3 regions of the Pseudomonas sp. BJa5 genome follow, and region 2 is predicted to be linked to each of the others. Evidence: riboswitches for the same ligand, from Rfam matches in the RefSeq annotation. Region 2 holds a riboswitch; each other region holds the start of a gene.
The links. Region 2 has a riboswitch for cobalamin ahead of M2D63_RS00075 (TonB-dependent siderophore receptor). Riboswitches for the same ligand answer to the same signal wherever they lie in the genome.
Positions count from the first base shown of each region.

Region 1: another riboswitch for cobalamin. It lies ahead of cobW (cobalamin biosynthesis protein CobW); the one in region 2 lies ahead of M2D63_RS00075 (TonB-dependent siderophore receptor).
Region 3: another riboswitch for cobalamin. It lies ahead of cobO (cob(I)yrinic acid a,c-diamide adenosyltransferase); the one in region 2 lies ahead of M2D63_RS00075 (TonB-dependent siderophore receptor).

Region 1 covers NZ_JALRNG020000037.1:14,570-24,872, reverse strand. Annotated here, with positions in the region: gene M2D63_RS19950 (type II secretion system protein) at 1-203, shown strand, start outside; gene M2D63_RS19945 (type II secretion system protein) at 209-583, shown strand; gene M2D63_RS19940 (type II secretion system protein) at 558-1,088, shown strand; gene csgE (curli production assembly/transport protein CsgE) at 1,085-1,480, shown strand; gene M2D63_RS19930 (curli assembly protein CsgF) at 1,477-1,896, shown strand; gene M2D63_RS19925 (CsgG/HfaB family protein) at 1,924-2,766, shown strand; gene M2D63_RS19920 (DUF1272 domain-containing protein) at 2,992-3,237, opposite strand; gene cobM (precorrin-4 C(11)-methyltransferase) at 3,304-4,050, opposite strand; gene M2D63_RS19910 (cobalamin biosynthesis protein) at 4,078-4,479, opposite strand; gene M2D63_RS19905 (CbtA family protein) at 4,485-5,177, opposite strand; gene M2D63_RS19900 (CbtB domain-containing protein) at 5,188-5,373, opposite strand; cobalamin riboswitch at 5,471-5,697, opposite strand; cobalamin riboswitch at 5,757-5,955, shown strand; gene cobW (cobalamin biosynthesis protein CobW) at 6,051-7,118, shown strand; gene cobN (cobaltochelatase subunit CobN) at 7,122-10,303, shown strand, end outside.
Region 2 covers NZ_JALRNG020000001.1:4,418-14,720, reverse strand. Annotated here, with positions in the region: gene M2D63_RS00075 (TonB-dependent siderophore receptor) at 1-1,490, opposite strand, end outside; cobalamin riboswitch at 1,597-1,804, opposite strand; gene mvaD (diphosphomevalonate decarboxylase) at 1,864-2,865, opposite strand; gene M2D63_RS00065 (mevalonate kinase) at 2,862-3,926, opposite strand; gene M2D63_RS00060 (hydroxymethylglutaryl-CoA reductase) at 3,932-5,164, opposite strand; gene M2D63_RS00055 (GNAT family N-acetyltransferase) at 5,323-5,889, opposite strand; gene M2D63_RS00050 (MBL fold metallo-hydrolase) at 5,986-6,981, shown strand; gene M2D63_RS00045 (carboxymuconolactone decarboxylase family protein) at 7,005-7,349, opposite strand; gene lpxO (lipid A hydroxylase LpxO) at 7,566-8,465, opposite strand; gene M2D63_RS00035 (MurR/RpiR family transcriptional regulator) at 8,670-9,572, opposite strand; gene M2D63_RS00030 (ABC transporter ATP-binding protein) at 9,765-10,303, opposite strand, start outside.
Region 3 covers NZ_JALRNG020000003.1:125,531-135,833, forward strand. Annotated here, with positions in the region: gene cobT (nicotinate-nucleotide--dimethylbenzimidazole phosphoribosyltransferase) at 1-921, opposite strand, end outside; gene cobU (bifunctional adenosylcobinamide kinase/adenosylcobinamide-phosphate guanylyltransferase) at 918-1,439, opposite strand; gene M2D63_RS02820 (cobyric acid synthase) at 1,441-2,895, opposite strand; gene cobD (threonine-phosphate decarboxylase CobD) at 2,892-3,884, opposite strand; gene cbiB (adenosylcobinamide-phosphate synthase CbiB) at 3,877-4,785, opposite strand; gene bluB (5,6-dimethylbenzimidazole synthase) at 4,785-5,432, opposite strand; gene M2D63_RS02840 (cobyrinate a,c-diamide synthase) at 5,429-6,724, opposite strand; gene cobO (cob(I)yrinic acid a,c-diamide adenosyltransferase) at 6,721-7,332, opposite strand; cobalamin riboswitch at 7,498-7,722, opposite strand; gene M2D63_RS02850 (hypothetical protein) at 7,872-8,450, shown strand; gene M2D63_RS02855 (sorbosone dehydrogenase family protein) at 8,529-9,845, shown strand; gene M2D63_RS02860 (C40 family peptidase) at 9,968-10,303, opposite strand, start outside.

The DNA of each region.
Region 1 (10,303 bases), on a different contig from region 2:
GTGCCAAGGGGGCCAAGTTCTACTTCCTGCGGCGCATTCCGCGCGACCCGCTGGTGGCGCACAAGCGTGACGACGAAGGCGGCTGGGGCCTGCGCAGCTACGACAGTTCGGCCCAGAACCCGCGCGATGGCGAGGACGTCTTCGACGTCTACTCCAAGGCGCCGGGCAAAGGCCTCAACGGCATCGCCTACGGGCAGTGGTGAGCAGCATGAAACGAAATCAAGGCTTTACCCTGATCGAGTTGCTGGTGGTGATGGCGATCATCGCCACCCTGATGACCATCGCCATGCCGCGCTATTTCGAAAGCCTGGAAGTCTCCCGCGAGGCGACCTTGCGTCAGAGTCTGGCGGTCATGCGCGAGGCCCTGGACCATTATTATGGAGACACCGGCCGTTATCCCGAATCGCTGGAGCAACTGGTCGAGCAACGCTACCTGCGCAGCGCCCCCATGGACCCGATCACCGAGCGCCGCGATCGCTGGCAGGTGGTGGCACCTCCGGAAGGGGTGGCCGGTTCCGTGGCCGACATCAAGAGCGGCTCAACCGGGAGGGCGCGTGATGGCAGCCTTTATGCCGAGTGGTAGCGCCGCCGAGGCGGGCTTCACCTACCTGGGTGTGCTGTTGCTGATCGCCGTGACCGGCATCGCCATGGGCTCGACGGTGACCCTGTGGTCCACCGCCTCCCTGCGTGATCGCGAACGCGACCTGCTGTGGGTCGGTGGCCAGTACGCCCAGGCGCTGCGCAGCTACTACCGCAACTCGCCGGGCCTGGCCCAGTACCCGCAGACCCTGGACGAGCTGCTGGAGGACCCGCGCTACCCCGGCATCAAGCGCCACCTGCGCCGCCTGTATGCCGACCCGATCACCGGCAGCGACGAGTGGGGACTGGTGCTTTCGATCGACGGGCGCATCACCGGGGTCTACAGCCGCTCCCAGGAGATGCCGCTCAAGCAGACCGGCTTCGCCGCCCAGTGGTCCGACTTCGAAGGCCTGGCCCACTACGCCGACTGGCAGTTCGTGGCCGAGAAAGCCTTCGCCGACACCGCCGCCGGCGCCCGCAAGGGCATTGCCCAGGGGGACGGACCATGAACCGCCGCCTGACTGCCTGCGCCCTGGCCCTGGTGCTGCTGGCCGGTACCGCCCGTGGCGGCGCCGAGGACGAGATGATGGGTTTTATCGTCGACAACACCATCTCGCACATCGGCCACGACTTCTATTACAGCTTCGCCGAGCGGCTGCGTGCCACCAGCCGCCTGGATTTCAACCTGGTGGTACGGGAACGGCCGGACGCACGCTGGGGCAGCCTGGTGACGGTCGAGTTTGAGCAACGCGTGGTCTACCGGCGCTTCCTGCCACCCAACACCACGGAACTGAAGGATGCCGCCTATGAAGCGGCGGACCTGGTCAAGGCGCAGATCATCCAGCGCAAGCTGCAGATGATGCTGCAGGACACCACTGATCTTGAGAGGGACGAGCTATGAACAACAAAAACACCTGCCGCCTGGCCTCCCTGGTCTTGCTGGCGGCCCTGGGCAGCCAGGCCGGTGCCACCGAACTGGTCTACACCCCGGTCAACCCGGCCTTCGGCGGCAACCCGCTGAACGGCACCTGGCTGCTCAACAACGCCCAGGCCCAGAACGACCACGAAGACCCGGCGATCAAGGACCGCGCCTCGGCCTTCGCCGGTACCTCGGCCCTGGAGCGCTTCACCAACCAGCTTGAGTCGCGCCTGCTGTCGCAGCTGATGGACACCATCAACAACGGCAACACCGGCAGCCTGCAGACCGACGCCTTCATCATCAACGTCATCGACGATTCCGGGGCCTTGAGCATTCAGGTCACCGACCGGGCAACCGGCGAAATTTCGGAAATTTCGGTCAACGGCCTGAACCCTTGACGGGTAGGGCATTGGGGAGCGACAGCCATGAAACGACTTCTGACCACAGTATTGATGTTGGCCGCGCTGCAAGGTTGCAGCCTGCGTGAACCAATGCCAGCCGAACAGGACGCGGATATTCCGACCCTGACACCTCGGGCCTCGACCTACTATGACCTGATCAACATGCCGCGGCCAAAAGGCCGGCTGATGGCCGTGGTCTACGGCTTTCGCGACCAGACCGGGCAATACAAACCGACCCCGGCCAGTTCCTTCTCCACCAGCGTGACCCAGGGGGCGGCGAGCATGCTGATGGATGCCCTGCAGGCCAGTGGCTGGTTCATGGTGCTGGAGCGCGAAGGGCTGCAGAACCTGCTGACCGAGCGCAAGATCATCCGCGCCTCGCAGAAAAAGCCCGATACCCCGGTGAACATCCAGGGCGAACTGCCACCGTTGCAGGCGGCCAACCTGATGCTCGAAGGCGGCATCATCGCCTACGACACCAACGTGCGCAGCGGCGGGGAGGGCGCGCGCTACCTGGGTATCGACATCTCCCGCGAGTACCGGGTCGACCAGGTGACCGTCAACCTGCGGGCGGTGGACGTGCGCAGCGGCCAGGTGCTGGCCAACGTCATGACCAGCAAGACCATCTACTCGGTCGGCCGCAGCGCCGGGGTGTTCAAGTTCATCGAGTTCAAGAAACTGCTGGAAGCCGAGGTGGGCTACACCACCAACGAACCGGCGCAACTGTGCGTGCTGTCGGCCATCGAGTCGGCGGTGGGGCACCTGCTGGCCCAGGGCATCGAGCGGCGCCTGTGGCAGGTGGCCGGCGATGGCAGTGGCGACAAGGCGGTGCTGGACAAGTACCTGAGCCAGTATCAGGTGCCGTGATCTTTATGCCCGTCGCAGGCTATCGCCAGCTCCCACAACAGCCCTGTTCTCCAGGCTGTTGTGGGAACTGTGGGGAGTGTGGGGGCTGTTGGGAGTGTGGGGAGTGTGTGGGGGCTGTTGGGAGTGTGGGGGGCTGTTGGGAGTGTGGGGAGTGTGGGAAGTGTGGGGACTGTGGGAGCTGGCGAAGCCTGCGATGCAAGGCAACGCCTTGCCAGTCCCCGTTACTCAGTGCGTCGGGCAACCCTGTTCCTTGACGATCCGCTGGGTCGAGGCCGGATACTTCACCAGCTTGGCCGCCGCCCGCGCCGGGCGCTTGACCAGCTCGCCACCACAGTTGGGGCACTGGCCCTTGAGCTGGCGCTCATTGCAATCAACACAGAAGGTGCATTCGAACGAGCAGATCAAAGCCTCCTGGCTGTCACCGGGCAGGTCGCGGCCACAGCATTCACAGTTGGGGCGCAGTTCGAGCATGATCAGGTCCTCTGAAGGTGGGCGGAACCGCCAGTGTGCTACCGGCCCGGCCCCGCGACAATACCCTCAGGGACGATAGAGGTGGGCATGGCTGGCGCGGTACAGCGCCGACTCGGAAAAGCTGTCGCTGGCCAGCACCCGCCCGACCAGGATCAGCGCCGTACGCCGGAATCCCTTGGCCTCCACCTGCTGGACAATCCCGTCCAGGGTGTCCAGCACCCAGTCCTGGTCCGGCCAGGTGGCGCGGTGCACCACGGCGATCGGGCAGTCGCCGCCATAGTGCGGGCGCAGCTGCTCGACGATCTTGTGCAGGTGCTTGACCCCCAGGTGAATCGCCAGGGTGCAGCCATGGCGGGCCAGGTCCGCCAGTTGCTCGCCGGCGGGCATCGGTGACTTGTCGCCATAGCGGGTGAGGATCACGGTCTGGGCGATGTCCGGCAGGGTCAGCTCGCAGCCGAGCAGGGCGGCGCTGGCCGCCACCGCGGTGACGCCGGGGACGATCTGGTAGGGAATGCCCAGCTCGCGCAGGTAGCGGATCTGTTCGCCGATGGCGCCGTACAGGCTCGGGTCGCCGCTGTGCACCCGGGCCACGTCCAGGCCCTGGTCGTGGGCGTCCTTGATCGCCTCGATGATCTGCGCCAGGTGCAGTTCGGCGCTGTTGATGACCGTCTGCGCGCTGTGCCCTTCGAGCACGGCGGCCGGCACCAGGGAGCCGGCATAGATGATCACCGGGCAGCGATGGATCAGGCGCTGGCCCTTGACGGTGATCAGCTCGGGATCGCCGGGGCCGGCACCGATGAAATAGACGGTCATGGGAGGTCCTTGGGAAGAAAGTGCGGATTATCCGCCAACGCCTGGGGTTGTGGCGATGGCCAGGCTGGCGTCGGCCAGCAGGGTGCGGGTCACGCGCAGCTGTGCCTTGCCCGCCAGGTGCTCGGCCAGGGCCAGCGCCGCGCTTTCGGCAACGCCGTAGCAACCGCTGTGCTGGTAGGCCACCTGCGAGCGATGGCTCAGGCGAGGCTCGAAGGGCGCCAGTTGCGCGGCGCTGAAGAATAATAAAGGCAGCTTGAGGCGCCGGGCCAGTTGCTGCAGCCCGGGCTCATCCTGCTTGAGGTCGATGCTGGCCAGGCCCGCGACGGCGTCCAGGTGCAAGCCGTGGGCCTTGAGGGTCTGCTCCAGCAGGTCGCCCAGCGTTTCGGCCGGGCAACCCCGTCGGCACCCCAGGCCGACGTACAGCGGCATGGCGATCAGGCCTGGCTCGAACGACGGTAGAGCCAGGCGCTGAGCAGGCCCAGGGCCAGCCAGAACGCGGCGTTGGTCAGCAGCGAGGCGACCTTGAACTCGGTTTCCAGGGCTTGGGGGGCAAGCATCTCATGCACTTCAGGCTGCGGTGCGCCGATCACGTGAGGGATGACCAGCAGTACCGCACCCACGATCTTGAACAGCCAGTTGTGGGCAAACGCGATCAGTGCCAGTCCCGCGGCGGTGGCAGCAGCGGTGCCCACCCACCAGGTCTGACGCTGGGCCAGGTCGGCGGCAGCGGTGCCCGGCAGCTCGGGCGGCAGGCCCAGGGTTGGCGCCAGGCAGAACACGGCAAAGCCGCCCAGGCCCCAGAGCGCACCGCTGAGCACGGTCTTCGGCGCGCGCAGGGTGTAGAGCGCGGCCAGGATCAGGGCAAAACCGACGGCCACCACCAGGTTGCCACCGGTGGTCGACAGTACGCGCTGCCAGCCATCTTCCGGTGCCCAGGCTTCGCTGTCGTGGTGATGGTCGGCCGCCACCCCGGGCGCGTGCGCGTGGGCTTCGACCGCCGGTGCCGCGCTTTCATAGGTTTCCGCCTCAAGAATCAGCGGCGCGACCCAGAAGCTTTGCAGCAGGGTCAGCAGCAGGGCGGCCAGCAGGCCGGCAAAACCTGCGGTGCGAGCGATACGCTTGATCATCGACAGCTACTCAGTGGCAAGGGAAGGCAGCGCTGTGGCGGGTGTCGTGGGCGGCATTGTGCACCGCTTCGATATGCGAAAAGCCGGCGAAGTACACCAGGCACAGGCCCAGCAGCGAGGCGCCGACGGCGACCAGCAGGCGCTGGCTGAGGCTGGACGGGGTAACGGCGGAATGACTGGCGGTGCTGGTACGCATGGCGCTTTCCTCTGGGTGTTGTCGGGCAACAGGCAAGCGCAACGAGCCCCTGCACGAGGACCGTCCAAGGGTTCAACAGCGCCCGCCCACCGCGGGTTTGTCAGAATCGGTATTGGGCCGGTCTCCGGGCTGGCGAGGGCAGGCTGATAGCCTTGCCACTGGCGTCACCTTCCCATGCCGGACTACAGGCACAGTGGTTCTGACGCTTTTCTCGCTTACCGTTGCGGGGGCAGCACCGGACTTGTCGGGCATGTCGATCACATGCGCTGACGCACCGGTTTCCCGTTTCACCCAGTCAAGGGCACCCAAACGAATGGCATAGCAAATCACGGGGGCGGCCGGGCGTCAATCGTGACAGCAGTTGACCACTCACCGGGCACTGCGTAGCCTAGCCGCTTCGAGGTTCTTCGGCAGCGACCGAAGCTAAGACGGGAACGCGGTACAAGCCGCGGCTGCCCCCGCAACTGTAAGCATTGAAGCGTTCGACACAGCCACTGCATCACTGCGGGAAGGCGTCGTTCGACTGGCTCGTCGGCCGGTGCAGTGCAAGCCAGGAGACCTGCCTCGAACAGTTTCCGACATTAAACCGGGCGGGGTGATCCGGTGGCGAACGCGCCCAGGTCAAGGTACCTGCGGCTCTCGTCGCGCATGCCCGCCATCCTGCCAAGGGCATCGACATGAAAACACTGGCCAAACTCCCTGTCACCATCGTTACCGGCTTTCTCGGCTCGGGCAAGACCACGCTGCTGCGGCACATGCTCGACAACGCCCAGGGGCGGCGCATCGCGGTGATCGTCAACGAGTTCGGCGAGCTGGGCATCGATGGCGAGATCCTCAAGCAGTGCAGCATCGGCTGCACCGAGGAAGAGGCCAGCGGCCGCGTCTATGAACTGGCCAACGGTTGCCTGTGCTGCACCGTGCAGGAAGAGTTCTTCCCGGTGATGCGCGAGCTGGTGGCCCGTCGCGGCGACCTGGACCACATCCTCATCGAAACCAGTGGCCTGGCCCTGCCAAAGCCTTTGGTCCAGGCCTTCCAGTGGCCGGAAATCCGCAATGCCTGCACCGTCGATGCGGTGATCACCGTGGTCGACAGCCCGGCCGTGGCCGCTGGCACCTTCGCCGCCTACCCGGACCAGGTCGATGCCCAGCGCAAGCTCGATCCGAACCTGGACCACGAGTCGCCACTGCACGAGCTGTTCGCCGACCAGTTGGCCAGCGCCGACCTGGTGGTGCTGAACAAGGCCGACCTGATCGCCGCCGCCGACCTGGCCAAGGTCCGCGCCGAGGTACAGGAAGAGCTGCCGCCAGCGGTCAAGGTGATCGAAGCGAGCAACGGCCGCCTGCCACTGGATGTGCTGCTGGGCCTGGGCGCCGAGTCCGAAGTGCACATCGATGGCCGCCGTACCCACCACGATTCCCATCATGACGGCGACGATCATGACGATCATGACCACGACGCCTTCGACTCGATCTCCATCGAATTGCCTGAAGCCGACGAAAGCCTGCTGCTCGATGCCCTGACCCAACTGGTGGTGCAGCACGGCATCCTGCGGGTCAAGGGCTTTGCCGCCGTGCCCGGCAAGCCGATGCGCCTGCTGATCCAGGGCGTGGGCACCCGTTTCGACAAGCATTTCGACCGCGCCTGGCGCAGTGAAGAACCGCGCACCACACGCCTGGTGCTGATCGGCCAGGAACTGGATGCCGCGCACCTGGAGGCGAGCCTGCGCGCCGCCCTGGGCGCCTGATCCATGCACCTGCTGCGGACCCAGCCCGGTGGTTTCGTACCGGACGACAGCATTGCCGACCTCGGCCAGACCCCGGCCGAGCTGGTAATCCTCTGCAGCGGTGACTCGCACCTGGCACTGCTGGCCGAAACTGCCCGGCAGTTGCCCGAGGATTATCCCAGCCTGCGCCTGGCCAACCCCATGCAGGTGCAGAACCACGCCTCGGTCGACCTCTATATCGACGAGGTGCTGCGCCATGCCAAGGTCATCCTGGTGTCGTTGCATGGCGGGGTCGGCTACTGGCGCTACGGTGTCGAGCAGCTACTGGAGCTGGCGAACCGTGGCGTCAAATTGATCCTGGTACCTGGTGACGATCACCCGGACCCGGAACTGACCGGCCTAGGCAACGTGCCGGCCGAACAGGCCGAACGGCTCTGGCACTTTTTGCGCCAGGGCGGCAAGGCCAACGCCCTGAACCTGTTCAACTGCCTGGCCAGCCTCTGGCTCGGGCGCGACTACCCTTGGGCTGAACCGCAGCAACTACCGCGTACGGCGGTGTACCACCCTGAAAGGGCCGCTGCCGAATTGCAGGACTGGTTCGGCCAGTGGCAGGTCGAACAGCCGGTGGTACCCATCCTGTTCTACCGCTCGCACCTGCAGGCGGCCAACACCGCTTTTATCGATACGTTTTGCCAACGCTTGCAACGGGCCGGGCTCAACCCCTTGCCGATTGCCGTGGCCAGCCTCAAGGAGGCCGGCTGCCTGGCCCAGGTCGAAGCCTGGCTGGACGAGGTCGACGCTGCGCTGATCATCAACACCACGGGCTTTGCCCAGTCCAGCCCGGAGCAGCCGCACCTGCGACCGTTTCGCCGGGATATTCCGGTGCTGCAGGCGATCTGCGCCCAGGATAACGAGCCGGGCTGGCAGGCCAGCGAGCAGGGCCTGGGCGCTCGCGACCTGGCGATGCATATCGTTTTGCCGGAGCTGGACGGGCGCATCATCACCCGGCCGATCAGCTTCAAGGACCTGGCCTGGCGCAGCGAACGCAGCCAGTCGGACGTGGTCTGCTACCGGCCCCATGCCGAACGCATGGACTTTGTCGCCGAACTGGCCCGGCGCTGGTGTGCATTGGCGCAGTTGCCCAACCGTGACAAGCGCGTGGCCCTGGTGCTGGCCAACTACCCGACCCGCGACGGGCGCATCGGCAACGGCGTGGGGCTGGACACCCCGGCAGCGGCGCTGAACATCCTGCGCGCCCTCAAGGCCCAGGGCTACCCGCTGGCCGAGCTGCCCGACAGCGGCACGGCGCTGATCCAGGCGCTGCTGGGCGGGGTCAGCAACGACCTGGACAGCCTCGACCAGCGACCCTGCCTGCAAAGCATGGCCCTGGACGACTACCTGGCCGCTTTCGCCGCCTTGCCCCAGGCCAACCAGGACGCCGTGCGCGAGCGCTGGGGCGAGCCGCAGCAGGACCCGATGTTCCGCAATGGCCGGATGATGGTCGCCGGCCTGCGCTTCGGCCTGACCTTCGTCGGTATCCAGCCGGCGCGGGGCTACCAGCTGGACCAGAGCGCGGTGTACCACGACCCCGACCTGGTGCCGCCGCACGGTTACCTGGCGTTCTATTTCTGGTTGCGCCACGGCTTTGCCGCCGATGCGCTGATCCATGTCGGCAAGCACGGCAACCTTGAGTGGCTGCCGGGCAAGGGTGTCGGCCTGTCCGACCGTTGCTGGCCCGATGCCTTGCTCGGGCCGCTGCCGAACATCTACCCCTTTATCGTCAACGACCCGGGCGAGGGCGCCCAGGCCAAGCGCCGCACCCAGGCGGTGATCATCGATCACCTGATGCCGCCGTTGACCCGTGCCGAGACCTACGGCCCGCTGCGTCACCTGGAGGCGCTGGCCGACGAGTACTACGAGGCGCAGTTGCTCGACCCGCGCCGGGCCGCCGAGCTGCAACGTGACATCCTTGAACTGGTGCGCAACAACCATATCGACCGTGAGCTGCAACTCGAAGGCGAGCTGGACGATGCCGCCGTGTGGCTGCCGCGCCTGGACACCTACCTGTGCGACCTCAAGGAATCGCAGATCCGTGACGGCCTGCATGTGTTCGGCGAATCGCCGGTCGGCCGCCTGCGCAGCGATACCTTGCTGGCCTTGCTGCGGGTCGCCCGTGGCGATGGCCGCGGTGCCAATGCCAGCCTGCTGCGGGCGCTGGCCAGGGCCTTGGCGCTGGGCTTCGATCCGCTCGATTGCGACCTCGGTCAGCCCTGGGAAGGGCCGCGTCCGGTGCAATTGCAGGGGCTTGGCAACGACCTGTGGCGCACCGCGGGTGACACTCGCGAGCGTCTCGAAGCCTTGGCGTTGATGCTGATCGAACAGAGCCTCGCCGGTGTGACGCAGGTTCCACAGGACGAGCCCTGGGCCGAGGTGCGCGCCGTGTTGCAGGCCCTGGTCGACACCGTTGCGCCACAGCTGGACGCCTGCGGTCCCGCCGAACTGCAGGGATTGCTGGCCGCCTTGCAGGGCCGCTTCGTGCCGGCGGGTCCCAGCGGTGCACCGAGCCGCGGTCGTCTCGACGTGCTGCCGACCGGTCGCAACTTCTATACCGTCGATGTGCGCAACCTGCCGACCACCACCGCCTGGCGCATCGGTTTCGCCTCGGCCAACCTGATTCTCGAACGTCACCTGCAGGAGCATGGCGATCACCTGCGCCAGCTGGGCCTGTCGGTATGGGGCACGGCGACCATGCGCACCGGCGGCGACGACATCGCCCAGGCCATGGCCTTGCTCGGCGTGCGCCCGGTGTGGGCCAGCGGCAGCCAGCGGGTCGATGACTTCGAGATCCTGCCCCTGAGCCTGCTCGACCGGCCACGGGTGGATGTGACCTTGAGGGTCTCGGGGTTCTTCCGCGACGCCTTCGGCAACCTGATCAAATTGTTCGACGCCGCCGTGCAAGCGGTGGCGGCGCTGGACGAGCCCGACGACCTCAACCCGTTGGCGGCACGGGTGCGCAGCGAGCGGGCGGAGCTTGAGCAGCAGGGGCTGAGCGGCGAGCAGGCGGCACGCCAGGCCGGCTGGCGGATTTTTGGCGCCAAGCCGGGTGCCTATGGCGCCGGTGTGCAGAACGCCATCGACGGGCGCCTGTGGCACAACCGCCAGGACCTGGCCGAGGTCTACCTCAACCACGGCGGGTACGCCTACGG
Region 2 (10,303 bases):
TCGCTGGTGGAATACTGGCCATACAACGACAGCTCGTCGGTCAGCGCGAACACCAGCCCGGCGCGCCAGTTGCCACCGCCCAGGCTTCGGTCGCTGCGGCTGTCGTCGATCAGGTTGGTGCGATCGATGTGGTTCTGGTCGCGGCGAATGCCGGTCACCAGCGACCAGCGTGCTGACAGCTGGGTGCGGTTCTCGGCGAACAGGGCGAAGGTGCGGGTGGTGCTGTGGCTTTGCGGGCGGGTCGGGTCCTGGCTGTGGAAGTCGCCAGGCGCCGGGTTCCACGGGTCGACGAAGTCACCGCCGATGTCGGTGTAGGGTGAGTTGCTGTCGATGCCGAAACGGATGCGGTTGTACTCGGCGCCCACCACGGTCTTGCTGGCAAGGCCGAACAGTGAGTGGTCGAAGGTGAAGCTCTGGCGGTCGCCGATCTGTTCCTGGTCGTGCTTGATTTCCAGGTAGCTGCCGCGCTGGAGCAGGCCCTGGTCTGGGCTCCAGGTGTAGTCCTCGGCATTGCGCCAGTGACGGCGGCTCTTGATGTAGTAGAGCTGGTTGCTGGCGCTGAGCGAATCGCTCAGGGTCCAGTCGCTGTTCAGCCGCGTCCATTCGTCATGGTAGCGCTGCACGTCGTTGCGCACGTTGTAGTTCTTCTTGCGCAGGCTGTCGCGGTAGTGGCCGTCGATCAAGGGCGTGCCGAAGTAGTTCATCGGCTCGGCATCACCGCGCTCGTGGGCCAGGGTGAAACTCAGGTCGTCGCTGGCATCGAAGCGCAGGGCGGCGCTCATGGCCAGGTTCTGCGACTCGCCATGGTCGACCCAGCCATTGGATTGCTGGCGGTCGAGGGTCAGCCGGTAGCTCAGCCGCTCGCCCAGCGAACCGCCGCTGTCCAGGCCCAGTTGCTGGCGGTCATCACTGCCGTAGCCCAGGCGCAGGTGGTTGCTGATCTCGCCGGCGAAGGGCTTTTTCGGGATCACGTTGACCACCGCACCGGTAGCGCCTTCACCGTAGAGCACCGAGGCAGGCCCGCGGATGATGTCGATGCGCTCGACCATCCATGGGGCCACCGGGAAGGTCTGGGTACCGGCGCCGGTGTACAAGCGCGAGCCATCGAACAGGGTCATCACCGCATCGTGCCCGGTAAAGCCCCGTGCCGACAGGGCGGTGTTGCCGTTGCCCGGGGTGGCGATCGAGGTGATGCCCGGCGAGCGGCTGACGGCATCCTGCACGCTGCGGTTGTTGCGCCCATCGATGACCTCGGCGCTGAGGCTGCTGGTGCTGGCCGGGGTGTCCAGGGCGCTGAGGTTCAGGCGCGAGCCGGCCGGCAGGGGCGTGGCCAGGCTGATCGGCGCGGTGTCGCTGCTGCTGGTGATGGCCGTCGAGGGCAGGGCCAGGGGAACAGGCTCGCGGTCTTCGGCGAAGGTCGGCAGGGAGAATGCCAGGCAGGGCGCCAGGGCATTGGCCGCCAGGGTGTGAAGCTTGGAAGTACGGGACATGTCGTTCCAAATCGAACAGGAAGAAATGAATCCCGGAGGGAACAACGCATGGAGGAATCGCGCGCGCAGGCGCACGCAAACCGGCCTGCGCCCGCCCACCGCGGGGTTGCCAAACGAAGCTTCAGGCCGGTCTCCGGGCTTGCGAGGGTCGTGAAGGCCTTCACCTTCCCATGCCGTGGCACAGTGGTGTTTCGAAGGCTTCGCTCGCTTACCGTTGCGGGGGCAGCGCCGGACTGATCACTTCATGTGACGCACCGGCTTCCCGTTTCACCCTGCGCGCGGCGGCGCAGGACACCTGAAACTGGCGCGCATCTGACCATCGAATGTCTTTGCAGTCAACGACTTGGCCGTGTGTTGCGGTGTAAGCCGGGGCTCAGAAAAGTGCCTGGGTCAGCACCTGCGGGCCTTCGCCGATCTGGTCCGGGATGATCTGTTGTACGCCATCGAGTTCGCGCAGCACCGCAAGCACCTTGGGACAATGCTCGGGCGTACAGAGCACATGGGCATTGGGGCCTGCATCGAAGGTCGTGCAGACATCCAGGCCGTTGCGCCGAAGTTGCTGCACCCGGTACAACACCGAGAGGGTTGCCGGCTGCCAATAGAACAGCGGCGGCACGGACGACATGGCGATCAAGTGAAGCTCGATGGCCTCGCACTCGACGATATCGGCAAAGCGGGAAAAATCACGGGTCAGGATGGCGTGCTGTAGATGCCTCAGGCGTTCCACCAACAGTTGTTGGCGGCGCTGGTAGAACGGGCTGCTCTGGGCGCGCAAATGACCGATCCGCGAGCTGGTTGTTTTCGCTGAACCGTCGACCACCACGATGATGTCGTGCAGCGGCCAATGGGCGGCGGTTGCCAGTTGCCGGGCCGGGCTTTGCGGGTCGTCGGCATCACCGGGCCATGTGACGAAACCGCCCAGTAGCGATCGGGCTGCGGAGCCCGAACCGGAAAGGCGCGCCAGGCCGCTGAGCTGGTCGGGTGACGACAGCTGGCCGAACAGCGCGGCAAACGCCAGCGCCAGGGCAGAGTACCCCGAGGCGGAAGAGGCGATACCCGCGCTGGTTGGAAAGGTATTGGTGGTGGCGATGCGCAGCGGCTGCCGGAAGTCGCTGCACTGGCGAAGTCGTCGCACATGCTGTTCGATGCCCAGGCGCATGATCGGGTCTGCGGCTTCGAGCGTGCCGTCTTCAGCACGCCAGTAGATTTCGTCAGGGCTCGAATCGTCCAGTGTTTCCAGGGTATAGAGGCTGACGCAGCGGCTCAGGGTCATCGACAGCGACCTGTTGGCAGGCAATGTGCGCTTGGCGTCGCTCATGCCCCAATACTTGATCAAGGCAATGTTGCTGGGCGATGAGACACTGATCTTGTTCATGGTCGTTGTACCCACAGGCCTTCGACCGCAAGGGGCGCCTCGATTGCGTCCAGGCCCTGGAGCAAGGGGGCGGCAGTGACGGGGGGGAGCACCAGCAGCAGACCAGCGCTGGATCCGGAGAGCGCACCGGCACCGGAAACCTTTGCCGCACCACCCGATTTTTCGATTTCCCGGATCAACGCCTGAACGGGGCCAGGCACGACACCCAGCGCTTCAAGGGCACGTTCATAGTCACGGATCAGCGCATACAAGCGGGCGCGATCGCAATGCGGGGATCGCAGCAGTGCGATGAATGCTTGGGTGGTCTGGCGCATCGATTGCAGCAGGGGGCTGTGCGCGTCTTGCAGGGTGTTGCGTACGGCAGTCACCACGGCTCCGGTACTTTCATTGGCGGTACCGGTGTTGTACAGGCGCAGCTCGTTCAACACGGCACCGGCATCGCGAAGGGGGCAGAGCTGCAGGTCATCACCCGCAGCGGGCATGAAGCTCGCGACACCGCCCTGGACAATGGTTCGATGATCGACGCCGGAGGGCAGGCCATGCTGGCGTTGCTCGATCTGGCGAGCCAGATGCTGCACCTGCGCAACTTCAGCCCTGCGCGTGAAGTGGCTGATGATCGCGGCCGGTATGCACACTGCCAGGGCGGCCGAGCTGCCCATGCCCGCGCCGATGGGAATCTGCGAGTGCACGCTGATCTTCAGACCCTGGTTGAACCCGTGCCCCAGGTGCAGCAGGGTTTCACCGACGGCGCATTTGGCCAGGTGGTCGCCCGCCTGGCCTCTCAAGGCGCGAAACCTGTGCGCATCAGGGTGGCACCGATAGGCTTGCCAGGCCTGGCGTGCCTGCAGGGCGTAATCGAGCACCGCTTGGCGTGAATAACACCGATGCATGCCCAGGTCCGGCAAGCACAGCTCGATCAACTGCGACGATTTCGGTAGCACCTGGACCTTGCAGTAAAGGCCGAGTGTGGCAACGACAGCGGGGCTGTGATGGGCCACGGCGTGCTCGCCCATCAGGATGATCTTCCCGGGAGCTACCGCGCTAATGCTGCCCTCGCTCATCGGGCTCAGCGCCCCAGGCGCTGGTGCGCCTGGGCCAGGTGGTGGGCGGCCTGGGCCGAGAGGATCGACAGTTCACCGGCCAGCACCAGGGCGCCAAGGATTTCAGCCAGGCGCAGGGTGTCGGCGCCGGGAGGGCGGGCCCCCGGACTGATCCCCATCAGCGCCAGCGCCTCGCGCTGCGTGGACAGCCCGGTGCCGCCGCCGACCGTGGCCAGCGGCACATCGGGCAGCGAGACGGAAATGTACACGGCGCCCTGGTCACGGGGCTCGATACAGGTGATGCCCATGCCACCCTCGGCGGTGTGGGCCAGGTCCTGGCCGGTGGCCAGGAAGAAGGCGGCCAGGATATTGGCGTGATGAGCGTTGCAGCCATACGCCCCGGCCATGATCGAACCCAGCAGGGTTTTTCGGTATTGTACCTCGCACAGGGCATCGGCCTGGGTCTTGAGGGTGCTGCGCAGTATGTCCGCGCTTAGACAGGCCTCGGCAAAAATTCGTTTGCCGCGGCCACTGATGAAATTGATGGCAGCAGGCTTTTTATCGACGCAGTAGTTGCCCGAGATGCTGACGCAGGCCACGTCGGTGCCAGGCACGATGACCTGGGTCACCGCCCGGTCGCAGGCCAGTGTCGCCATGTTCATGCCCATGGCATCGCCGCTGCTGAATCTGAAGCGCAGGTAAATGGTGGTGCCGACGACCGCCGGGGTGATGTCCAGCAGCACCAGGAAACGGCTATCGGCTTCGCAACTGCGCTTGATGTCCGGGTAGTGCTCGCTGATCCAGGCCAAAAAGGCCTGGGTCTGCACGATCCCCTCGGTGCGAAATACCGGTGCCCGGGTGATGCCGACCTCTTCGACCCGGACGATGGCGCCGGCGGCTTCGCGCAAGGCGCTGCAGCCCCGGGCGACGCTGGCGATCAGCGCGCCTTCGGTGGTTGCCAGCGGCGCGTAGACAGTTTCCCCGGCTTCGACCTGTTGGCCGTTGACGACAACAGGACCGACCACGCCGACAGGTACCTGGACGGCACCGATGAAGTTCTCGCATTTGGCGTTGTGCGGGTCGAAGGTGTAATCACCTGTGGCGCGCAGCGAGGCCTTGGTCAGCTGTTGCAAGGCCTCGCGGCGAATGTGGGCGACGTCGGCAAGCGGCAACTCCCCGGGCAACTGATGCAAGTGCAGTTCACCCTTGACCAGCGCCTTGACCAGTCCCTTTTTATCGGTTGCCGACGGTGCTTTCACCTCAATCGTCTCCATCGCTTGCAGGCATTGGATCTACGACGATGTTGGTGCAATTGGGCCAGACGCGATACTGGCAAAAATGCCAGGGGGTGACTGCACATCACCCACCAACCCACCCTGTGGGAGCGGGCTCGCCCCGCGATTGCGCTCGAAAAATCTCAACGCCCGCGCTTGCGCGACACCACCGCCTCGATGTTCTTGCGCCCGATCAGTTTGGGCTGCTGCGGCTCGGCAGGTTCGGCCAGCCACTTGTACATCACCAGGCAATCCACCAGCCCCAGGCGTGCATGACGATAGGCGCGCGGCAGGCGGCCGACGGTCTCGAAGCCGAGCTTGTGCCACAGGGTCACCGCCACTTCATTGCTCGCCACTACCGAGTTGAACTGCATGGCCAGAAAACCCTGTTCCCGCGCAAGGCGCTGGGAGTGCTCGCACATCAGGCGCGCCACGCCGCGGCCACGGGCGGCCTCGCTGACCATGTAGCCACAGTTGCACACATGGCTGCCGGGGCCGGCGGCATTGGCCTTGAGGTAGTAGGAGCCGAGCAGCACGCCGTCCTCTTCGGCCACCAGTGTGTGCAGCGGCGCCTCCAGCCACAGCTGACGTGCCTGCTCCTGGCTCAGGGCCGGATCGAAGGCATAGGTTTCGCGGGCACTGACAACGGCCTGGAAGGTGGGCCAGAAGTGCTCGAAGTCGGCGGCGGTCATGGGGCGGATGTGGATCATGGAAAGTCCTGGAAAGCGGTTCGGCCACTAGCTTATGCGAAAACGCAAAGCGGCGGGTGGCGCACTACGCTTTGAGCAGGAACGGAGGGCACGGTCATGAGGCGCGCTGCACTGTTGTTGGTTCTGATGCTGGCGGGGTGTGCGAAGGATCCGGTCGGCCTGGACCTGTGGGACATGCCCAAGCCGCCGCCGACACCGAGCTTGCAATGGCTGGGGGTGGGCGGCTTTCTGCTGCACTGGAAGGGCGAGGGCCTGTTGTTCGCGCCATCGTTCACCAACCCTGCGATGCCGCCGCTGCGGGTGGTGGCCGATCATGACAAGATCGACCGGCTGATGCCGCCGGCAGAGGACGTGACCATGGTGCTGATCGGTCATGGGCATTACGACCACCTGCTCGATGTGCCGTGGGTCATGCAGAAGCACGCGCCCAAGGCCAAGGCGTACGGCTCGCGGACCGTGGGCCACATTTTGCGCGCCGAATTGCCGGCCAGCCGGATCGTCAACGCCGAGGCCAGCATGGCCAGGATCAGCACCCCCGGTCAGCCGGGTAACTGGCTGTATTCCGCTGGCGGGCACCTGCGTGCCATGGCCCTCCAGAGCCTTCATTCACCGCATCTGGATCATGTCGTGCTGTTCGATGGCGAGGTCGGGCACGACCTCAAGCGCCTGCCCACGGCCGTGTGGAACTGGAAGACCGGACAGTCCCTGGCCTGGCTGGTCGACCTGCTCGACGATCAGGGGCGTGTGGTGTATCGCATTCACTACCAGGACTCGGCGAGTCGTCCACCCTACGGTTTTCCACCGGTGCTCGACGATAACAAGCGTATCGATGTGGAGATTCTGTGCGTGGGTAACTGGGACAAGGTCGACGACTATCCTGGCGCGTTGCTGCGTCTGAACAAGCCGCGAATGGTGGTGCTGGGGCATTGGGAAGATTTCTTCGGCAACGACATCAGCAAGCCGCAGGTGATCCGCCTGCTCGATGCCCAGGGCATGGTCGACATCACCAAGGCCAACCTGGCGGCCGATGCGGTGATGCGCATGCCCAGGCCGCTGGCCTATATCCCGTTGCCGGCACCCCAGGGAGAGTGATGCCGGCAGCGGGTGTTCAGCGCTTAGCCGCCGACCTTGCCCACGGCATCCATGGCCCGTGCCGAGTACACCAGCGCCGCCCCGGCATTCATGGCCACGGCCACGCCCAGGGCTTCGGCGATTTCCTCGCGGCTGGCGCCGTGCTTGACCGCTTCGGCCGAGTGCACGGCGATGCAGCCGTCGCAGCGGGTGGTGACCGCCACGGCCAGGGAGATCAGCTCGCGGGTCTTGGCGTCCAGGTGGTTGGTCTTGGCCCCGGCGCCGCTGGCGGTCATGTAGCCGTTGACCGTGTCGGGGGACAGGTTCTTGAGGTCGCCGATGCCGGCCATCAACTGCTTACGGTAGGCGTCCCAGTCCATCATGCTCATCGTCTTCACCTCTTGTGTGGTTGGCAACTAGAACAGTGAAGCTAGTTTTTTTGCCGCCGGGGCGCCGTTGGTCGATGGGTGGGGAAGGCTAGTACTTTGGAAGGGGGCGCCGCCCCCTGTGGGAGCGGGCTTGCCCCGCGATTGCGTTTGATCAGGATAATCGCAATCGCGGGGCAAGCCCGCTCCTACAGGGGTTACAACCATCGCGCCATAGGCTCAGATGTAGATGAACAGCAGCACCAACGCCGCCACCACCGCCCATTTCTCCAGGTAGTACAGGGTACGGTTACGTTTCTTCAGGGCCTTGCCGTGTTCGCGGATCTTGTAGACACGGGTGAACAGGCGGTTGATGCCGCCGGTCTTGTCCCCGGCATCGTTCGGCGCGGCCGCCGCGGCCATGACCTTGCGGCTGAACCAGCGGTTGAACGCGGTGGCCCAGCGGTACTTGAGCGGACGCTCGACGTCGCAGAACAGGATGATGCGGTTGTGTTCGGTCTGGTTGCTGGCGTAGTGGATGTAGGTCTCGTCGAAGATCACCCCTTCACCGTCGCGCCAGGCGTAGTTCTCGCCATCCACGCAGATGTAGCAGGCGTCGTCGTTCGGCGTGTCCAGGCCCAGATGATAGCGGTAGGAGCCGGCGTAAGGGTCGCGATGGCGAACCAGCTTGGAGCCCGGCGGCAGGGTGGCGAACATGGCCGCCTTGACCGTGCCGATGCCCTGCAGCAGTTCGGTGGTGCGCGGGCAGAGCTTCATCGCCGAAGGGTGGCTCTCGCCGTACCACTTGAGGTAGAAGCGCTTCCAGCCGCTCTTGAAAAAGGAGTTGAAGCCGACGTCGTCGTATTTCTCTGAACGCTTGATCTCGCCGACGTTCAGCAATTGCTGGGCTTCGGCGCGGATTTCCTGCCAGTTGTCCTGCAGCGGCTTGAGCTCGGGGAAGGACTCGACCGGCAGGTACGGCCTGGCGGGCAGTTTGGAGAACAGGTAGAGGAAGACGTTTACCGGGGCCAGGAAGCTGGAGTGGTCACCCAGTTGGCGGGAGATTTTGTGCCTGACCTTGCCACGTAAATGGACGTAGGCAATCGAGCAGGCAAACAGCAGAACTAGGAAGATTTTCATGGGCGAATACTTGTCTATGTGGCGTTGCGCCATGGCATAAGCAAGTCAGCATAAACAATCATGAGTGGGGTTTGAACAAAATGTTACCGGTTCGGGCCCCGACATTAGTCCCACACGCAAAGGTTTGCGCTCAGGCGTGCAGGAGCGGGCTTGTCCCGCGATTGCGGTTTGACTGTCACAGCGTTTCGCGGGGCAAGCCCGCACCTACCGGGAAGATTTGCCGCCCGGCACATGCAGGTAGGACATCACGCTCTCGGTCAGCTCGGTCGCCAGCTTCACCGCTTCCTTGTTGCGCGCCATGGCCGCCGCCACCAGCCCTTCGATCAACGCCAGCACGGCGATGTTGGAACTGGTCAGCACCGGGTGATCGGCCGGGGCGAACAGCACATGCCGGGCGATCGGCGCCAGGGGCGAGGCGGGCGAGTCGGTGATGGCCAGCACCAAAGCCCCTCGCTCATGGGCAAAGCGCGACAGTTGCAGGGTGTCCTGGGAATAACGCGGCAGGGCGATCGCCAGCAATACATCCTGGTCGGTGATCGCCGCCAGGCGGTAGGCGGCGTTCTCGTTGCCGCCTTCCATGCTGATGGCGTGGGCATCGGCGCAGAACGGCACCAGGGTCGAGGCGGCCAGGCCCGCCATATAGGCGCTGTTGCCAAAGCCCAGCACATACACCTTGCGTGCCGCGATCAGGCTGCTGACAAAAGCCTCGAAGGTTTCGGCCGGGTTGATGCTGGCGGTGGTCGCCAGGTTGCTGCTGGCGCTCTGGATCTGCTCATGCAGGCCGAAGTCGCCATCGGGGCGCAGGGCCAGTTCGTTGCGCAGCTTGTCCACGGGCGAGACCATCTGCTGCAGGGTCGCCACCAGCTCGGCCTTCATGCCGCTGTAGCCGCCCAGGTCCAGGGCCTTGGCCAGGCGGTTGACCGCCGCTGGCGAGGTGGCGGTGGCCTGGGCCATTTCTTCGATGGTCAGGGTCGCGGCCTTGAGCGGGTGACGCAGGATATAGTCGGCCACCTTGCGCAACGAGGGTTGCAGGTCGGCCAGCTGCTCCGACAGTTTGCGCATGACCGGCGAGGCGTAGACGGTGGTGTTCTTCGAATTGCTGGGCATGCGCACAAAGCTCCCTCTCTGGATGTAATGCTGTTCGCTGAAGGGTAGCGGGGCTGGGTAGGTGGGAGCGGGCTTGCCCCGCGATGCAATTTGCCTGATCAAACGCAATCGCGGGGCAAGCCCGCTCCTACCGGCCCAGCCAGGTGTACAGCCTTACCCTCTCTGGATGGGCCCTAGTGTATCCGAAGCCAGCTACTTGAGGCTGCCGGCGAGGAACTGGCGCAAGCGCTCGGACTGCGGCCGGGCCAGCACTTCACGGGGGTGGCCGCGTTCCTCGGCAATGCCCTGGTGGAGGAACAGCAACTGGTTGGACACCTCGCGGGCAAAACCCATCTCGTGGGTCACCACCACCATGGTGCGGCCTTCACTGGCCAGGTCCTGCATGACCTTGAGCACCTCGCCGACCAGCTCCGGGTCGAGCGCCGAGGTGGGCTCGTCGAACAGCATCACCTCCGGCTCCATGGCCAGGGCCCGGGCGATGGCCACCCGTTGCTGCTCGCCGCCGGACATGTGCGCCGGGTACGCGGCGCGGCGATGGCCGACGCCGACCTTGTCCAGGTAGTGCTCGGCCTTGTCGCGGGCTTCCTTGCGGTCCATGCCCAGCACATGCACCGGGGCTTCCATGACGTTGTCCAGGGCGCTCATGTGCGACCACAGGTTGAAATGCTGGAAAACCATGCTGAGGCGCGAGCGCATCCGTTGCAGTTGGCGCGGGTCGGCAGCCCGCAGCC
Region 3 (10,303 bases), on a different contig from region 2:
CGGCTCGGCGTCGAGCTCGGCCAGCACGCGGCGATGACCTGGCTCGGCGCCACGGTGGCCGAACAGCAGCCAGTCGCGGCAGGCCGGGTTGATGCGCACCGCCACCAGCGCAGCCACGGTGCAGATGAAACCATCGACCAGTACGGCGACACCGGCCTGGGCGCAGCCCAGGTAGGCACCGACCAGGGCGGCGATTTCAAAACCGCCAAGGCAGAACAAGGCCTGCAGCGGATCAGCCGACAGGTCGCCGTGCAGCCTGAGGGCCCGCTCGATCACCTCGGCCTTGTGCCGCACGCCAGCGGCATCCAGGCCGGTTCCCGGACCGCTCAGTTCGCTGGCCGGGCAGCCGAGCAAGGCACAGGCCAGGGCACTGGCCGCGGTGGTGTTGCCGATGCCCATTTCGCCGCCGATGAACAAGTGCGCGCCAGAGGCCGCCGCACGCAGTGCGCTGTCACGGCCACCTTGCAGGGCCCGCAGGCCTTGCTCGCGGGTCATCGCCGGGACCTTGGCGAAGTTCGCCGTGCCCGGGCCAACACGAAGATGAAGCACGCCCGGCAGCTCCAGGGCGGTATCGATGGTGCCCAGATCGACCACCTCCAGTTTCGCACCCAGTTGCCGCGCCAGCACACTGATCGCCGCACCACCGCCGACAAAGTTCTGCAGCATCTGCCCGGTCACCGCCTGGGGATAGGCGGAAATACCCTCGGCGACCACGCCATGATCGCCGGCGAAAATCACGATACTGACCTGATCCAGGCGCGGCTTGAGCTGCCCCTGCAGGCCGGCGAGCTGCACGGCGATCTGTTCCAGGCGCCCCAGCGAGCCTGCCGGTTTGGTCAATTGTTGCTGGCGCGCCAGGGCCTGTTCATGGGCTTGCAGGTCAAGGGCACGGCAGGCTTCAAGCCACCAGTTCTGGCTCATGGTGCGATTCCTTTGAGGGTAAGGGGCAGGCCGGCGACCGTGAGCACCACACGCTGGCAGCGCTCGGCAATGGCCTGGTGCAGCCAGCCGGCTTCATCGACATAACGCCGGGTCAGCTCGCCCATCGGCACCACACCCAGGCCGGTTTCGTTGCTGACCAGAATGATCTCGCCCGGCAGTGTGGCCAGGCAGTCGAGCAAGGCCGTACGCTCGGCGGCCAGGCGCTCGGGATCGTCCAGCATCAGCAGGTTGGTCAGCCACAGGGTCAGGCAGTCGACCAGCAGGCAGCGCCCGGCACTGGCATTGCTGCGCAGGGCATCGGCCAGAGCCAGGGGTTCTTCGATCAGCCCCCAACTGGCCGGCCGGCGCTCGCGGTGCAGCTGCACCCGGGCATTCATTTCACCATCCAGCGGCTCGCTGGTGGCGATGTAGGTGACCGGCAAGCCGCTGCGCTCGGCCAGTTGTTCGGCCAGGCGGCTCTTGCCGGAGCGGGCACCGCCGAGGATCAGGTTGAGCATGTCAGTTCAGTCCGCACAAGTGACGCAGGCGCGTGGTATCCAGGTGCTGCTCGACCAGGTCGGCCAGGCGCTCGATATCGCGCTCGCGCAGGGCCTGGTAATCGATCAGCTCGACGTCCGCCAGGCCGGCCCAGCGCAGCAGCGCCGCGCAGGACTGCGGGCTTTCGAACAGACCGTGCAGGTACGTGGCGAGGATCTGTTCGTCGGCGCTGATGGCGCCGTCACAGCGACCGTCCGCCAGGCGCACCGCCGGCCGTTCGAGCGCCGGGCCAGAGGTGACCCCGGCATGAATTTCATAGCCGCCGATCGGTGCCTGTTCCAGCTCCAGGGTACCGCTGACGTTGCGCAGCTGCTTTTCGGCTTCCAGTACGGTGACGAAATCGAGCAGGCCCAAGCCCTCACTGCTGCCCGCCGCGCCTTCCAGCCCCAGCGGGTCATCCACCTGCTGGCCGAGCATCTGCAGGCCACCACAGATGCCCAGCAGCTTGCCGCCGTAGCGCAGGTGACGGGCGATCGCCTGGTCCCAGCCACGGGCACGCAGTTGCGCCAGGTCGCCGCGCACGCTCTTGGAGCCGGGCAGGATGATCAGGTCGGCGGGGGGAATGAGGTCGCCCGGGCCGATGAATTGCAGGTCCACCTGCGGGTGCAGGCGCAGCGGGTCGAAGTCGGTGTGGTTGCTGATCCGCGGCAGCACCGGCACGATCACCTTGAGCGCACGCGCCGCCTTGTCGCCCTGGCGCTGGTCGATGCCGTCCTCGGCTTCCAGGTGCAGGTCCATCACATAGGGCAGTACGCCCAGCACCGGCTTGCCGGTACGCGCTTCGAGCCAGTCCAGGCCCGGCTGCAGCAAGGCGATGTCACCGCGAAAACGGTTGATGACAAAGCCTTTGACCCGCGCCTGCTCGCTGGGCGACAGCAACTCCAGGGTGCCCACCAGGTGGGCGAAGACGCCGCCCCGGTTGATATCGGCGATCAGGATCACCGGGCAATCCACCGCTTCGGCAAAGCCCATGTTGGCGATATCGCCGGCACGCAGGTTGATCTCGGCCGGCGAGCCGGCCCCTTCGACCATCACCACAGGATACGCGGCGCTCAAGCGCTGGTGGGAGGCCATCACCGCCTGCATGGCGATGGTCTTGTAGTCGTGGTACGCCACCGCATTCATGCTGGTGACCGCGCGGCCGTGGACGATCACCTGGGCGCCGGTGTCGCTGTTGGGCTTGAGCAGCACCGGGTTCATGTCGGTGTGCGGCGCAAGCCCCGCCGCCTGGGCCTGGACCGCCTGGGCCCGGCCGATCTCGCCGCCGTCGGCGGTCACCGCGCTGTTGAGCGCCATGTTCTGCGGCTTGAACGGCACCACCGCCACGCCCTGGCGCAGCAGCCAGCGGCACAGGGCGGTGACCAGGGTGCTCTTGCCGGCATCGGAGGTGGTGCCCTGCACCATCAGGGTACTCATGGGTGTTCCTTGCGATAATCGTTGAAGGCCTGCTCCAGGCGCTGGAAATCCTGGTCGCTGGCCGGCAGGCCGAAGCGCAGGCTCAATGGCGCTGTGAACAGGCGCAGGAGGATGCCGCGCCGGGCCATGAACTCATGCAGCCGCAGCGCCTGGTCGCTGACCAGGTACTGGAACAGGTCACAGCCTCCGGTTGGGGCAAAGCCGGCAGCACCGAGCACGCGCGCCAGGCGCTGGCTGGCCTCGGTGCAGCGGATGATCTGCTGCTGGTGCGCGGCGGTGTCGAGCAGGCAGGCCTGGCCGAGAATGCGGGTCGGGCCGCTGACGGTCCAGGGGCCCAGCAGTTCGGCGAGCTGTAACAACAAGGCGCGTTCGGCCAGGGCAAAGCCCAGGCGCACACCGGCCAGGCCGAAGAACTTGCCGAACGAACGCAGCACGATCAGCCCGGGGCGATCGGCGTGCGCGGCGATGCTGTGCTGCGGGGTGTTGTCCATGAAGGCTTCATCGACCAGCAGCCAGCCGCCACGAGACGCCAGGCGGGCATGCCAGTCCAGCAGCTGTTCGGCGGGCACCAGCCGGCCAGTGGGGTTGTTCGGGTTGACCACCACCAGCACATCGAGGCTGTCGAGCTGCTGCTCGACCTGGTCTTCCCGAAGCTCTATCAGTTCATGACCGGCGCGCCGCCAGCCCTCGGCATGCTCGGCATAGCACGGCGACAACACCCCGACTTTGCTCCGGCCACGCAGCTGCGGCAAGGCCTGGATCGCCGCCTGGGAGCCGGCGACCGGCAGCAGTGATTCGGCGCCGTAATAGGCGCTCGCCGCCTGTTCCAGGCCGTCATCGGTTTCCGGCAGGCGCGCCCAGGCACGCAAGGGAATCTCGGGAATGGCATAGGACCAGGGGGCGATGCCACTGGACAGGTCCAGCCAGTCTTCCCGGGCAATGCCGTAGTGCTGGATGGCGCGCTGCAGGCGCCCGCCGTGTTCAAGCATAGAGTTCCGCTCCCAGGCACAACAACAGCAGCCACAACCAGACCCCCTTGCACACCAGACGCCAGCCGCGCTCGATGGCGTCGGCGTCAGCCGCCGGGCCTTCGCCCAGGCGCGTGCGCTCGTGCAGTTCGCCGTGATAGACCGCAGGTCCGCCCAGCTCCACCCCCAGCGCCCCCGCCCCGGCCGCCATTACCGGGCCGGCGTTGGGACTGTCCCACAAGGGCGCCTGGCGACGCCAGCAGCTCAGGGCCAGGCGGGTCTTGCCGAGCACGGCGTAGGTCAGGGCCACCAGCCGTGCCGGAATGTAGTTGAGCACATCGTCGATGCGTGCCGCCGCCCAGCCGAAGCGCTCGAAGCGCTCGTTGCGATAGCCCCACATGGCGTCCAGGGTGTTGCTCAGGCGATAGAGCACCACCCCCGGCGCACCGGCGACGATAAACCAGAACAAGGCGGCGAACACCGCATCGCTGCCGTTTTCCAGCACCGATTCGGTTGCAGCCCGGGCCACGGCGGTTTCGTCCAGTTCGCGGGTTTCGCGGCTGACCAGGTAGCTGACGCGCTGACGTGCCTGCTCCAGGTCACCGCTGCGCAAGGCGCTGGCCACCGGGATCACGTGTTCACCCAGGCTGCGCAGGCCCAGGGCGCAGTACAGCGCCAGCACCTCCACCAGCCAACCGATATAGGGCAGCCAGGACAGCACGGTAATCAGCAGGGTCAAGGGGATTACCGCCAGGAACCAGGCGGTGACGCCATGGCTGCGCCAACCGCGCCCCCCGGCATTGAAACGCTGCTCCAGACGCCCGGCCAGGCGACCGAACGCCACCAGTGGATGCCGACGCTCGGGCTCCCCCCACAGCGCATCCAGCGCCACGCCGGCAACACTCAGCAACGCCACACTCATCAAGACTCTCCCCACTGGTTTTCGAACAGCATGTCACTCAAGGGCCGCACCGTCGCCCAGCCTTCGAGGGCCAGCATCGGTGCCGGGTAGAACGCCTGGACCGGTCCCAGGCAGAGGATCGCCAGTGGCTTGGCACCTGCCGGCATACCCAGCAGCGCGGCCAGTGCCGCCGGCTCGAACAGCGACACCCAGCCCATGCCCAGCCCTTCGGCGCGGGCGGCCAGCCAGAGGTTCTGGATGGCGCACGACAGCGACGCCAGGTCCATTTCCGGCAGGGTCCTGCGACCGAAAATGTGTTTCTCGCGGTCATCCATCAACGCCGCCACCAGCAATTCGGCGCAGTCGTTGATGCCTTCGACCTTGAGCTGCATGAATTCGTCGGAACGCTCGCCCAGCGCTTGGGCGGTGCGCACCCGCTCCTCCTCCACCAGGCGCTGGATACGCTGGCGCAGGCTGCGGTCGGTAATCCGGATAAAGCGCCAGGGCTGCATCAGGCCGACGCTGGGCGCCTGATGCGCGGCTTGCAGCAGGCGTGCGAGCAGCTCGGGCGCCACTTCACCCGGGATGAAATGGCGCATGTCGCGGCGCTCGCCAATCGCGCGATACACCGCCGCGCGCTCGGCATCGGTAAAGGCCTGGTCGCTCATGGTGCCAACAGCGCCGCCGCCGCCCGGGGGTTGGAGGCGAAATAGAAATGCACGTAGGACGCGGTCAGCCGCCCGCAGCGATAGACCGCTTCGGCGCCGCGGCCGCCATTGGGGCTCTGGCCACGAGCGATCGGCTCCAGCGCGGTGCTGGTCAGGGAGTGGTGATAGGTGTGCCCGCGCAGGTTGCCCTCGGGCAGCTCCACCGCCTGCAGGGCCAGGGCAGCCAGGCGCTTCTGCATCACCGCTTCGCCCTGCAGCAGGCCCAGCAGTTCGGCACGCTCGCCGGCCACATCGGTCAGGGCATCGAGCAGGTAGAGCATGCCACCACATTCGGCGAGCACGGGCTTGCCCGCCTGGTGGTGGGCGCGAATGGCGCCGAGCATCGGCGCATTGGCGGCCAGCGCCTGATGGTGCAGCTCCGGATATCCGCCCGGCAGGTACAGGCTGTCCGCCTCTGGCAGGCAGGCGTCACGCAGCGGCGAGAAGAACGCCAGCTCAGCGCCCATGGCCCGCAGCAGGTCGAGGTTGGCGCCATAGGTGAAGGCAAAGGCTTCATCCCGGGCCACTGCAATGGTGACGCCTTCGAGCAACGGCTCGATGTTCAACTCGCTCGGCGCCGCGAACGCCACCGGTGGCGGCAACGACGATTCGCAACTGGCTCCCAGGGCCTCGGCAGCAGCGTCCAGGCGCAGGTCCAGGTCATTGAGCTCACTGGCCTGGACCAGGCCCAGGTGGCGGCTCGGCAGTTCGATGCCGGTTTCCCGCGACAGGCCGCCATACCAGCGCAGGCCCTCGGTCAGGCTGCCTTCGAGCAACTGGGCATGACGCAGGGTGCCGACGCGGTTGGCCAGCACCCCGGCGAACGGCAGGTCGGGCTGGTAGCGCGCCAGGCCCAGGGCCAGGGCGCCGAAGGTCTGGGCCATGGCCGTGCCGTCGATCACCGCCAGCACCGGCACGCCGAAGTGACGCGCCAGGTCGGCGCTCGACGGCGTGCCGTCGAACAGGCCCATGACCCCTTCGATCAGAATCAGGTCGGCCTCGCCTGCTGCTTCCCACAACAGACGCCGGCTTTCCTGTTCACCGACCATCCACAGATCCAGCTGGTACACCGGCGCGCCGCTGGCCCGCTCGAGAATCATCGGGTCGAGGAAATCCGGGCCACACTTGAACACCCGCACCTTGCGCCCCTGGTTACGGTGCAGGCGTGCCAGGGCGGCGGTCACCGTGGTCTTGCCCTGCCCCGATGCCGGCGCGGCGATCAGGACCGCCGGGCAGTGCCGGGTCAGACTCATAGTTCGACGCCCTTCTGGGCACGGATGCCGGCCTGGAAGGCGTGCTTGATCATGCCCATCTCGGTGACGGTGTCGGCCAGTTCGATCATCTCGTCCTTGGCCCCGCGACCGGTGACGATCACATGCTGCATCGGCGGGCGCGCCTGCAGGTCGCTGAGTACCTGGTCGAGGTCGAGGTAGCCGTGCTTGAGGGCGATGTTCAGCTCATCGAGCACCACGAAGGCGATGCTCGGGTCCTGCAGCATCTGCCGGGACACGGCCCAGGCGGCTTCGGCGGCGGCGATGTCGCGCTGGCGGTCCTGGGTTTCCCAGGTGAAGCCCTCGCCCATCACGTGATAGCGCACCTGCTCGGGAAAGCGGCGGAAGAACAGCTCTTCACCGGTGCTGTTGCGGCCCTTGATGAACTGCACCACGCCGCACTGCATGCCGTGGCCCATGGCCCGCGCCAGCATGCCGAAGGCCGAGCTGCTCTTGCCCTTGCCATTGCCGCTGAGCACCAGCAGCAGGCCGCACTCGTTGGGGGCGTTGGCGATACGCTCGTCGATTACCGCCTTCTTGCGCTGCATACGGGCCAGGTGGCGTTCGTCACGCTCGGTGGATTCAGTCATCGAAGTTCTCCGCAAACCACTGTCGGCCAACCGCAACGAGCGTAGCAGCACGGGGCTGCACAGGTTTCGCGGCGAAGGATGGGCAACAGATGAATGGATAAGGCAGACGGAGAAACGCGCAGGGCTGCGGCACGAAGCCGAAGAAACCGCGCATCACCCTCCGTGATGCCGTTGACTGTGACAGGCCGGTCTCCGGGCTTGTGAGCGGGGCCATGAACACCCGGGTCGCGCGCCTTCCCGGGTGCGGGCACCCAGTGGCCATGCGCGGCCTTGACTCACCTACCGTTGCGGGGGCAGCGCCGGATTCGCGCGCCTTTGCGCGCCCACCGGCTTCCCTGTTTCACCCTGCCAGGCCACAGCCCACAGAGCACCTGAAACAAGTCGCGAAGGTTAGAGGGTTGCACCGGGAGCGTCAATGAAAGGCGCCCTACCGGCCTGGATCAATGGCGACCTTGTCATCTTGTGTCACCCTGATTTCAGTGATATCAAATAGCCATAAACTGGCTGTACTCGATCACAATGATAAAGGAGAGAGCAGCATGCAAGGCCTGATCATCAACAACACACGCCTGGAATTCCTGCGTCCGGTGCTGGAACGCTGGGTCGAATGCATCGATCGATTCAACCAGGTGCTGGGCGATGGCGAAGCCGCCTACTGGCACGGCGCCCAGGCCAACCTCGGTTTGCTGTCAGCGGCGGCCTGGCAAGCCGAGTTGGTGACCTTGGCGCAGCACCAGAGCAAGAAGCAGCGCGAAGACGGTGATCGCGACGGTCGTTGCGACCTGTATATCGCCAGCCGCGAAGAAGCCGCCTACCTGCAGGCCAGCCAGCGCTGGCCACGGATCGCCCGGCTTGACCTGGCCAATGCCCTGGCCGAAACCGTACAAGCCGCCCGCCAGGTCGCAGCACCAAGCCAGCTGAAAGTCGCCGCCCTCTTCGCCAGCCCCTGGAAAGCCGGCCAACACGCCAGCCCCGAAGAACTCCAGGACCTGGTCGACGACCTGCACAAGCACACCGCCTGTGCCATTGCCTGGTACTTTCCGTACGCCTATCGCAAGTTGCACAACGAAGCCGGGCAGTATCACCCCGGGGTCGCCCTGCTGCTCAAGCAGGCCTGATCCGCCCGCCACCAAGGGAACCTCGCGAACGCGGCCGTCCTCTACTGCCAAAGAGGCCAACTTCGTGAGGTCACCACAATGGGCAAGACTCCGATAGCGCTGCTGCTGGCAATGAGCGCTGGATTGAGCGGCTGCGGCGAAACCGCCCGCCTGCAGGTCAGTGACGGGTACGGTCCGTCCCCCCAACTCCCCGAGCCGAACAAGACCCTGATTCCAACCGTCAACATCGCCCCGGCGGTGGGCTGGCCCCGGGGCGCCAGGCCTTCGACGGCACCCGGCACCCGGGTGGCGGCCTTCGCCGAAGGGCTGGATCACCCGCGCTGGCTGTACGTACTGCCCAATGGCGACGTACTGGTGGCTGAAACCAACGCCCCGCCCAAGCCTGACGACAACAAGGGAATACGGGGCTGGGTGATGAAAAAGGCCATGGGCCGTGCTGGCGCCGCCGTGCCCAGCCCCAACCGCATCAGCCTGTTGCGCGACAGCGACCGGGATGGCGTGGCCGAAATCCGCACCACTTTCATCGACAACCTCAACTCACCCTTCGGCATGGCCCTGGTGGGCAACGACTTCTACGTGGCCGATACCGATCGCTTGCTGCGCTTTCACTATGAGCCCGGCAGCATGGCGATCACGGGCCCTGGCACACTGGTAGCCGAGCTGCCCGGTGGGCGGCTGAATCACCACTGGACCAAGAACGTGATCGCCAGCCGCGACGGCAAGAAGCTCTACGTGACAGTGGGCTCCAACAGCAATGTCGGCGAACACGGCATGGCGCAGGAAAAAGGCCGCGCCGCGATTTGGGAAATCGACCCGGCCAGCGGTCAAACGCGCATTTTCGCCTCGGGCCTGCGCAACCCCAACGGCATGGCCTGGGAGCCACACACCGGACACCTGTGGACGGCGGTCAACGAGCGCGATGAGATCGGCAGCGACCTGGTGCCCGACTACATCACCTCGGTCAAGGACGGCGGTTTTTATGGCTGGCCATACAGCTACTATGGCCAGAACGTCGACCAGCGGGTCAATCCACAGGATCCGCAACAGGTGGCCTCGGCCATTGCCCCGGACTACGCCGTAGGCCCGCACACCGCCTCACTGGGCCTGACCTTCGCCGAGCCCGGCGTACTACCGCCGCCGTTCGAGCAAGGCGCATTCATCGGCCAGCACGGCTCCTGGAACCGCAAGCCGCACAGTGGCTACAAGGTGATTTTCGTGCCCTTCAGCACGTCCGGCCGACCGGCAGGCAAGCCGATCGACCTGTTGACCGGCTTTCTTGACGCTGACGGCAAAGCCAGGGGGCGACCGGTGGGGGTCATCAACGATCAGCGTGGGGGATTGCTGGTGGCCGATGATGTGGGCAATACGATCTGGCGGGTGAGCAAGGTGAAGTAACCCTGTCGCGGGGCAAGCCCGCTCCCACCTGGACTGCTGTGGGAGCGGGCTTGCCCCGCGATGCGATGTAGCTCATACATCACAACGGGGCCCACCCCCACAAAGACAGTTGATCTCACATCTCAGGGAATGCGCGCCAACGCAGGGGGCAGCACGCGCTTGGCATTCAGATAAGCTTTTTGCCAGTAGCTGTTGGCCAGATAATCCAGACGAACGGTGCCACCGGTGGCCGGCGCATGGACGAAACGCCCTTCCCCGACATAGATCCCGGCATGACTGACCTGGGACCCGCCATTGGTGGCAAAGAACACCAGATCACCGGACTGCAGGTCATTGCGCTGGATGTTCGGCGCACGAATGCCGATCATTTCCCGGGTCGAGCGCGGCAAGGATATACCCGCTGCGTCACGGTAGACGTAACCGATCAGGCCACTGCAATCGAAGCCCGAATCCGGTGT